Regions from separate parts of the Synechococcus sp. 'PEA 65AY6A-5F PE A' genome, predicted to be linked through region 1. Evidence: predicted binding sites of a transcription regulator. Region 1 holds the regulator's gene; the other holds the start of a gene.
What was found. The regulator NtcA, encoded in region 1, controls nitrogen genes in cyanobacteria. The targets are predictions, from matches to a motif close to GTANCNNNNGNTAC.
Positions count from the first base shown of each region.

Region 1 (5,109 bases):
TAGTTGCTGATAGATACCTCTAGCTTCTTTCACTAAGTTTTCTAGGATAGCTTGCCGACTGTTGAGCTGCTCACTATGTTCAGCTAGCTTTACAGATATAGCCTGCGTAAGATCCTTACCCCAAACCTGCAGACCTTCTCCTAACTTGATTAAGGTTTTGTCGAGTTCTTGGCCCAGCCATGAAGATATCTCTCTAATGACCTCTCGCTGCCAGGCCTCTGGTCTAGGATTGGCCTTGTAACGGCGGGCAACGTAAACACCCAATGAGAAACCAACAGCCACTCCAATTAACAAAGCCAAAACGAGGTCCATCAGATTGGCTCCTTGCCCCTATTGTTACTTTTTGTCTAGGTTAACTAGGTTACCCGCCTGTTTCAAGATTCTCAGGCAAGAAGAGGCGTATCTTGTCCCGAAGAGCCGAGCAGGGATCCCAACCAGCTTTGTTGGAGCGCTTTCTGGGCGGGAGTGAGTTCTGGCAGGGCTTCGAGGGTGTACACATCCGGGCGAGGTGGATCTAAGGGGATCCAGAAGTGCTTCAACTGATCGCCCTGAAAGACGCTCAGGCAGATGGCCTGGTGGGGCTGGTAGGCCGCCAAGCGTTCTGGCAAGTTGGCAGCGCTTACCCGGAAGCCATCCAAGGCCACCAACTCATCGCCAGCCCAGATGCCGGCTTTTTGAGCGGGGGATCCCATCTCGACGGCGCTGATGCGATTGCCTTCGCCGTTGAAGTTGAGGCCCAGGTAGGGGGGAGGGTTGGGTCGGCTGAAGTGAACCTTGAGGGTGAGGCCAAAGGGGTGGAGGTAGGCGTTGTAGTCTAGCTCTTCCGTGCCGTCCACATAGGCGGCGAAAAAGGGGCTGAGATCGGCGCCGGCTGCCCGCTCAAACGCCTCTTGCAAGTCTTGGTTGCTGTAGCCTTTCTCTGTCCGACCAAAGCGCTGCCACAGATCCCGCAGGGCCGTGTCCAGGGATCCCTGCCCCCCTGAGAGGTGGCGAATGTGCAGATCTAGCAGCCAGCAGACCAAAGCGCCCTTTAGGTAATAGGAAACCTGGCTGTTGAGGCTATTTTCGTGGGGACGGTAGAGCTTGATCCAGGCGTCGAAACTGGATTCTCGCAGCGATTGTACGGCTCGACCTGGAGTGCGCTGCAGCCGGCCAATTTGCTCGGCCAGGATCTTTAAAAAATCTTCGGCGCTGAGGATCCCTGCCCGCAGCAAGATGACATTTTCGTAGTAGCTGGTTGCCCCCTCGCAAAACCACAGACAGTCCACGTAGTTTTCTTGGTTGTAGTTAATTTTCTCCAAAGCCAGAGGGCGCAGCCGCTTGACGTTCCAAGCATGGAAAAGCTCATGGGCCAGCAGCGCCAAAAAGCGGCGGTAGGAGTGGGGCTGATGCAGCTCCAGTCCAGAATAATTGAGGGTGGCACTGTACTTGTGCTCCAGGCCGCCAAATCCCCCGGCTGACAAATGCACAATAAACCAGTAGCGGTCGTAGGGCAGCTCGCCAAAAAACGCCGCCGTGGCCCGGACAATTTTCTCGGCATCGGCCACCGCTTGCTCCAAATTTAGGGTGCCCGCTCCCCAGACCACGAAGTAGTGAGGGATCCCTTCCACCGCAAACGACCGCAACTGGTGCAGGCCCACCTCCACCGGGCTATCCACCAGCTCGTCGTAGTCTGCCGCCACAAAAGACTGGCCGGAAGCAGCATCCTCAGAAGAAGACCTCAAAGGTCGCAAACTGGTGGCGACGTGCCAGTCGGGTTTGGGAGGGATTATCGTCAAGGTGTAGGGCTCCCGCTCGCGACCGGGCACGTAGAGAAAGAGCGCCGCCCCGTTGAAGTAGGCGTGGGTGAGATCCAAATGGTTGGTGCGCACCGTCAGCTCGTAGGCGTAGACCCGATAGCGGATCGCGACAGCCGAACAGCGGGGCGGCTCGATCTCCCAAGTGTGCTTATCTACCTTCCGCCAGGCCAAAGGGATCCCTTGCTCCGTTGCTGCCTGAAACTCTTGCACATGGCGGGCATATTCCCGCACCAGGTAGGATCCCGGCGTCCACACCGGCAGCCGCAGTTGCAGAGGTACTTCTGGATCCACCTCTTGGATCTGTAGTTCCACCTCCAAAAGGTGATTGGCCGGCTCCGGCATCCGCACCGTGAAATGCTGACGGCTTAGCTGAGAAGGGGCGGCAACCCCACCCTGCGCGATCCCCATATAACTTTCCTCGCACCTCCCGCCTGCACCGTCCCAAAACAGTGCGCTAGAGGCATATCTTGGACAGGAGACAAGACTTCAAAGATGTAGCTCCTGCTACAAAGATATCCAAGCAGAGTCTTTTAGCTTAGGATAATCTTGCCGCCGAGGTCATTTTTGAGTCAAGGGTGGCTTGGGTCAATAGCGGGCAGCTCAACCCCGGCACTCCTGGCTGATCTTGTTGGGTTGATTCTAAGGGATAAACTGACCTTAAAAGGTTGAAGAATATGGCAGTGGCCATTGCAGAAAAATCTCTGGTTGCAGCCTTCAAACAGTTGGGAGGGCCTCACCATCCTCCGGTTATCGAAACGTTTGAGCGCGGTAAGACCATCTTCTTTCCTGGGGATCCGGCGGAGCGGGTTTACTTTTTGGTGAAAGGAGCTGTCAAGCTCTCGCGGGTCTACGAAATGGGGGAAGAAATTACCGTCGCTCTCCTGCGGGAAAACAGCATCTTTGGGGTGCTCTCCTTCATCACGGGGCAGCGCTCCGACCGCTTCTATCACGCGGTGGCCTTTACCCGCGTCGAGCTGCTCTCTCTGCCCATCGAACAGGTGGAAAAATCCTTGCGGGAGAACGCTGAGCTCTCCATGTTGCTCCTCAAGAGCCTGTCTTCCCGCATCTTGCAGACGGAGATGATGATCGAGACGCTGGCCCACCGCGACATGGGATCCCGTCTGGTCAGCTTTCTACTGATCCTCTGCCGCGACTTCGGGGTGCCCGGCCCCAATGGAGTCACCATCGATCTCAAGCTATCCCACCAGGCCATTGCGGAAGCGATCGGCTCCACTCGCGTCACCATCACTCGTCTGTTGGGGGAGCTGCGCAAGAAGAACTACATTTCCATCCACAAGAAAAAGATCACCGTCCACGACCCAATGCAGCTTGGCCATCGCTTTGCCTAGGGGGAGAAGCTGCCCCTAGGGCCGTTTCCAGGAATTTACCAGTCGGGACAATCCCTCCCTCTGGGAGAGGAGTAGCCGTGCCACCAGGGCAGGGCAGCGACGAGGGAACCTCCCCTCAACCACCAGGGGCTGAGAGCGATCCTTGGGGGGAGGCTTGCTGCTGGGCCAGAGCAGCCAAGATCTTTTCCCCCATTTCCCGACAGCCGACGAGGGTCATCCCCTCAGAGTAGATGTCGGCAGTGCGGTAGCCCTGGGCCAAAACCGCCTCGACGGCCTGTTCGATGCGGTCGGCAGCCTGGGGCTGATCCAAGGAGTAGCGCAGCAGCATTGCCCCGGAGAGCACCTGGGCAATGGGGTTGGCCTTGTCTTGTCCGGCAATATCCGGGGCTGACCCGTGTACGGGTTCGTACACCCCAGGGCCAGAGGATCCCAAAGAGGCAGAGGGCAACATGCCGATGGACCCGGTCAGCATCGCCGCCTCGTCGGAGAGGATATCCCCGAAGAGGTTCTCCGTGAGAATGACGTCAAACTGCTTGGGCCAGCGCACCAACTGCATGGCAGCATTATCGACGTACAGGTGGGACAGCTCCACGTCGGGGTACTCAGCCGCAATGGCGGTAACCCGCTCCCGCCACAGTTGTGACACTTCCAGGACATTGGCTTTATCCACCGAGCAGAGCTTGCGCCGGCGTTTGCGGGCCAGTTCAAAAGCCACACGGGCAATGCGATCCACCTCCGCCTCGCTGTAGGCCATGGTGTTCACACCCCGCCGGGATCCCTTGGCATCTGTGAAGATCCCTTTGGGTTGGCCGAAGTAGATGCCGCCGGTGAGCTCCCGCACCACCACCAGGTCGATCCCGGCAACCACCTCCGGCTTGAGGGAAGAGGCCTGCACCAGTTGCGGAAAGATCTTCACCGGGCGCAAGTTGGCAAACAGCCCCAGGCCCGCCCGCAAGCCCAACAAAGCCCGCTCAGGGCGCTTCTCCCGCGGCAGGGTGTCGTACTTAAAGTCGCCAACTGCCGCCAAGTAAACAGCATCGCTCTCCTGGGCCATTTTCAAGGTCTCTGGCGGCAAGGGATCCCCCGTGGCTTCGTAGGCGGCCCCGCCAATCAAGCCCTCCTGCCACTGGAGGGAAAACCCCACCTGAGCGGCAACCGCATCCAAAACCGCCCGCCCCACCTGCATGATTTCAGGACCGATCCCATCTCCGGCTAGGGCTGTAATCCGATAGGTTCGGACAGCAGAGGAAGGAACGCTCATGGGCGGTCACAGCAAAAGAATGCGTAGCGATATTACCATCCCTTGGCCCCCAGGTTTGCCGAAAAGTCCCCCACGTCCAAAAAAAGTGCAGCCCGGCCACCGGCCTGCTGCACTCAGAGTTATCAAGCCGATATTCTGCCCTCTAGAACAGGCCCAGGGTGACCCACTTATCCAGAGGCAAGGTGGCGCCAATGCCCAAATAGAGGGTGACCAAGGTGCCGATCAAAAACACCGTCGTCGCCACGGGGCGGCGCAGCGGATTCTGAAACTTGTTGACGTTTTCGATGAAAGGCACAAACAGAAGGCCGACCGGAATGGCCGACATCAGGGCAATGCCCAAGAGCTTGTTGGGAGCAATGCGCAAAATGTGAAACGCGGGGTAGAGATACCACTCCGGCAGAATTTCCAGCGGCGTGGCAAAAGGATCCGCCGGCTCGCCGACACCCGCCGGATCCATGACCGCCAGGCCGACAATCACCCCAATAGTGCCCAGGATCACCACCGGGAACATAAAGAGCAAATCGTTGGGCCAAGCGGGCTCCCCGTAGGTCATGTGGCCCATGTTCTTCTTCAGCTTGGCCAAAACTTTGGGATTGTCTAGGTCAACTTTGCGGGTAATCGCCTCGGTTGCTATCACTTGCTTTGAGACCGGCATAGCCATTCTCCTTGTCTAGGGCAAAAGTTCTGAAAAGATGCATCC
Region 1 is NZ_JAOALE010000033.1:17,321-22,429, reverse strand. It holds gene GG26_RS10830 (hypothetical protein) at 1-312, opposite strand, end outside; gene GG26_RS10825 (M61 family metallopeptidase) at 384-2,207, opposite strand; gene ntcA (global nitrogen regulator NtcA) at 2,474-3,148, shown strand; gene leuB (3-isopropylmalate dehydrogenase) at 3,264-4,409, opposite strand; gene petD (cytochrome b6-f complex subunit IV) at 4,552-5,064, opposite strand.

Region 2 (5,109 bases), on a different contig from region 1:
GGAGTAGCCGTTCCGCTCCCCGCGGCGGCTTGGGGTGCGCTCACGGTAACCCGCAGCCAGGTGCTCGGCCATCTCTTCTTCCAACACCTGCTCGTTCGCGTAAGCGGTGCGGAGCACTATGACGGCCTTGACCCCTTCCCGAATGCGCCGGCTGATCTCCTCCTTGGTCAACCTCTTGAGCTCCTCTCGGTCCATTCCGCCCTCCATGCTTAACCCACAAAATACGCAACACTACCAACTTTGCCCCTTACGGGCAGGCGATCTGCCCTGCTCCCGACGACAAGCCTTTCGACAGCTCAGATGCCCAGTTGTTTTTGAATCAGGGCCAGCCCCGCTTTTACCTCATGCGCTTGCTCCGTCCTGGCCTCAAGTTCAGCCAAATAACCCGCCACACCCGTTGCACCCAGTGCCTGGGATCCCTGCACGGCAAGGAGTGGTTTATCGCCGTCGCGCCGCCCGCCGACGAGCTGCAAGTGGACGAGATTCAGGCTTTTCGGGTGCCCGGCGATCGCTTTATCAAACTGGAGATGGGCACCTGGCATGCCGGCCCCTACTTCGACCACGAGGAGTTCATCGATTTCTATAATCTGGAGCTGGCCGACACCAACCTCACCGACCACGAGACGATCAACCTGCTCCAGACCTACAACCTGGAGTTTCAGATCGTCCCCTGAAGGCGGATCCCTGCAGTCTCGGCAAAAAAATCGATGTAGTCTTTACGCTTGAGCGCGGAAAGAGGTGCGGGGATCCGCAGCTACGCTATAGGAAGGGGCAGAGGCTGAACTCAGGTTCTAGCCCTAGAGGATCCGGCTGAGTTGGGTGAGCATTTCTTGACTGGGGTTCGAGTTCTGCCCTTGCCGACAGAAGTCTCGGCACAGCAACTTGTTGGGCCAGGTGATAGAACAGGGTCAAACCTGGCAGCGTTTTGGAGGTTTGTTGCGATGGCCGCACTCCAACTCAACAAGGTGAGCCGCCAGCTCTTGGGGGCTCTGGCCCTGTTCCTGTGCCTGGGACTGTTGTCTGCCTGCGACGAGGGTAGCAGCAGCACCGTCAGTCCCCCCAGCCTCACGCCCACTCCCACCCCCGCTGGTCGGTAAGCCCACAGGATCTTGCATGCCTTGGCAGCGGCTGCCCAGTTTGCAGCAAGTCTGGGCAGGGATGGTTTTGAGTCTGCTCTGCCTTTTTCTGTTGGCAGCCTGCGGCGGTGGGGAGGGATCCCTTACTGCGGTGGGGCCCCCTCCGGCAGGGGAGCTGCCCATCGCCGGTTTCTTGTGCCAGTTGGATCGCCAGACCCGCAGCTTTGCCGGCCCCATCTATGCCGAGCAGCCTCAGGCTGCCACCTGCAATCCCGGTCGCCTCACCCCGGCAGCAGCCCAAAAGATGATGGATCGGCTCAACTTTCTGCGGCTGTTGCACGAGTTGCCGCCGGTGAAGCTCAATCCCGAATTCTTGGAGGCCGCTCAGCAGGCGGCCCTGATGCAGGTGGCCAATGGCGCCCTCAGCCACCAGCCGCCCCCCTCTTGGCGCTGCTTTACCCCTGCTGGGGAGGCGGGATCCCGCTTCAGCAACCTGGCGGTTGGGCCCATCCTAGAGCTGAACGGCCCCGATCCAGGCCGGGTGTTGGCGCGGCAGGTGGACATCTATTTTGCCGAGCCAGGTCGAGAAAACTTTGTGGATGTGGGGCATCGCCGCTGGAACCTGTATCCTCAGTACGCCCAGGGGGCCTACGGCATTGTCTTTGACCCACGGGCTGGACGGGTGACCCAGGCCAACGCCAACTGGATCTTCGGTTTTGACGAGTCGGTGCCAGATCCAGAGTTCATCGCCTTCCCGGAGAAAGACGGCTACCTCTACCGCCTAGAAGGGTTTTCCGGCCAGCCCTTGTCTGCCTACCGCTGGTCTTTCTCGGTGCCCAGCCGCGGCGGCCTGTCTGACCTCAGCCAAGCCCAAATCCGCATCACCGATGCCGTCACAGGTGAGCCGGTGCCCGTTGGAGATATCCGGGTTGGGGATCCCGCCTTTGGCCTGGAAACTTTGACCTACTCCGTGGGTTCGATCCAGCCCAATCGCAACTACACCTTTGAAATTAGCGGCATTCGCCTCAACGGTGGCCCCCCCCGCAGCTACCGCTACACCACCGCTCTCTACGACTGCGATCCCCAAACTTCCCAACGGCCCGCACCCCTCACTGAAGGGCTGGGGATCCCGCCCCGTCTGCTCTGGCAGATGGAGCCTTTCAACTCTTTCAACCCTCTCAACTAGCTTTTCCTCACCCCCAGCCCCTTTCCCAAAGGGGAAAGAGGGGTCTGCTGCTCCTGGAAGCCTGACTTTATGCATAAAGCGCAATTCGAGAATGACAAAACTGCATAACCTGTTACAAAGTGTAACTGCCAATACCAAAGTTAACGGTTCGTCATCGCTAGGGTAGCCAGTGTTCACCCCACGGCAGCGATCATGGCGAACCAATTTGAACGCCTCAAAAGCGAAAAGGATGGGCTGGCGGTCAAGGCCGAGCTGGAGGCGTTTGCCCGGATGGGTTGGGAGAACATTCCTGAAGACGACCGGGATCACCGCCTCAAGTGGCTGGGGATCTTCTTTCGCAAGCGCACCCCAGGTCAGTTCATGCTGCGGCTGCGCCTGCCCAATGGGATCCTAACCAGCGGCCAAATGCGGATGTTGGGCGCAATCATCCACCCCTATGGAGAACAGGGCGTAGCCGACATCACCACCCGGCAGAACCTGCAACTGCGGGGCATCCCCATCGAGGAAATGCCCCAGATCCTGGGCTACCTGAAAGAGGTAGGCCTGACCAGCATCCAGTCGGGCATGGACAACGTGCGCAACATCACGGGATCCCCTCTGGCCGGTATTGACCCGGACGAGCTGATCGATGTGCGCGGCCTCACTCGCAAGGTGCAGGACATGATCACCAACAACGGCGAGGGCAACCCTTCCTTCAGCAACCTGCCGCGCAAGTTCAACATCGCCATCTGCGGTTGTCGCGACAACTCGGTGCATGCCGAGATCAACGACCTGGCCTTTGTGCCCGCCTTCAAAAATGGCCGCCTGGGCTTCAACGTCCTGGTGGGCGGCTTTTTCTCGGCTCGCCGCTGCGCCGAGGCAATTGGCCTAGATGTCTGGGTGGATCCCCGCGATGTAGTTCCCCTGTGCGAGGCGGTGCTGCTGGTCTACCGGGATCACGGCCTGCGGGCCAACCGGCAAAAGGCGCGGTTGATGTGGCTCATTGACGAGTGGGGCCTAGAGAAGTTCCGGGCGGCTGTGGAGCGCCAGATAGGCCACCCTCTGCCCAGGGCAGCGGAAAAAGACGAGGTGGTCTGGCACAAGCGGGATCTGCTGGGGGTGCATGCCCAGAAGCAGCCGGGCCTCAACTTTGTCGGCCTGCATGTGCCGGTGGGGCGGCTCAACGCCCTGGAGATGATGGAGCTGGCCCGCTTGGCGGAGGTGTACGGCTCCGGGGAGCTGCGGCTGACAGTGGAGCAGAACGTGCTCATCCCCAATGTGCCCGACTCCCGAGTGGCCCCGCTCCTCAAAGAGCCGCTCTTGAAGAAGTTCTCCCCCAACCCAGGGCCCTTGCAGCGGGGGTTGGTGTCGTGTACGGGCAACCAGTTCTGCAACTTTGCCCTTATCGAGACCAAAAACCGGGCTGTGGCCTTGATGGAGGAGCTGGAGGCGGAGCTGGAGATCCCCCAAACGGTGCGCATCCACTGGACGGGCTGCCCCAACTCCTGCGGCCAACCCCAAGTAGCCGATATCGGCCTTATGGGCACCACTGCTCGCAAGGACGGCAGGGTGGTGGAGGCCGTGGACATCTACATGGGGGGAGAGGTGGGCAAAGACGCCAAGCTGGGCGAATGCGTGCGCAAAGGGATCCCTTGCGAAGACCTCAAGCCGGTCTTGGTGGAGCTGCTCATTGAACACTTTGGGGCCAAGCCGCGTCAGCATCCGTCCGCCGCCCAGGCTTCTGTTTTGGTAACCCGCTAGCGGTTCTGTTGCCGTCCTGAAAGTTTTTCTTTCTTCGTCGTTGTAAATCTTGGAGGTTTCGATGTCTAAGCTGTTCAGCACTTCCTCTCCCGTCTCCCGTCGGCAATTTTTGGCCGGGGTGGCTGCTCTCACGGCTGGGGCGGCCACGGCTGGGATCCCGCGCGCCCAATCGCAATCCTTGGGGCAGGGCTACTGGGTGGCGCAGGCCGATACTCCCGAAACCACCAGCGCCAAGCTGGGGTTCATCGCTCTAACCGACGCTGCCCCCCTCATCATTGCCAAAGAGAAGGGGTTTTTTGCCAAGTACGGCATGAAGGACGTAGAGGTGGTCAAGCAGGCCTCTTGGGGCACCACCCGCGACAACTTGGTGCTGGGATCCGCCGCCGGTGGCATCGATGGGGCACACATCCTCACCCCCATGCCCTACCTCATCACCACGGGCAAAGTTACCGATGGCAAGCCGGTGCCTATGTACATTTTGGCCCGTCTCAATCTGGACGGTCAGTGCATTAGCATTTCCAACCAATATCGGGATTTGCAAATCGGCCTGGATAGTTCCCCCCTCAAGGCCAAGTTTGCCGAGCTTCGAGCTGCCGGCAAAGATCCCAAATGTGCGATGACCTTCCCCGGCGGTACCCACGACATGTGGATGCGCTACTGGCTGGCCGCAGGCGGGATCGATCCCACTAGCGACGTCTCCATCATTGTGGTGCCGCCGCCGCAGATGGTGGCCAATATGAAATCCAGAACCATGGAAGCCTTCTGTGTGGGCGAGCCTTGGAATGCCCAGCTGGTGAACCAAAAAGAGGGGTATACTGCCCTCACCACCGGCGAGCTGTGGAACGGCCACCCGGAAAAGGCCTTTGCCCTGCGGGCCGACTGGGTGGATGCGCACCCGAAAGCCACCCTTGCCCTGTTGAAAGCGGTGCTAGAAGCCCAGATCTGGTGCGACCAGATGGAAAACAAAGAGGAGATGTGTCGCATCATCGGCGACCGCCGCTGGCTGGGGGTGCCTGTGCCCGATATCTTGGGCCGTTCTCGGGGCACTTTTGACTACGGCACCGGCAAGGTCGTTGAAAACAGCCCCCACCTGATGAAGTTCTGGCA
Region 2 is NZ_JAOALE010000017.1:43,317-48,425, forward strand. It holds gene GG26_RS07490 (transposase) at 1-171, opposite strand, end outside; gene GG26_RS07495 (ureidoglycolate lyase) at 345-674, shown strand; gene GG26_RS07500 (hypothetical protein) at 942-1,097, shown strand; gene GG26_RS07505 (CAP domain-containing protein) at 1,114-2,262, shown strand; gene GG26_RS07510 (ferredoxin--nitrite reductase) at 2,455-4,002, shown strand; gene GG26_RS07515 (CmpA/NrtA family ABC transporter substrate-binding protein) at 4,064-5,109, shown strand, end outside.
Region 2: the regulator NtcA is predicted to act here: its motif matches at 2,384-2,397, upstream of GG26_RS07510 (ferredoxin--nitrite reductase).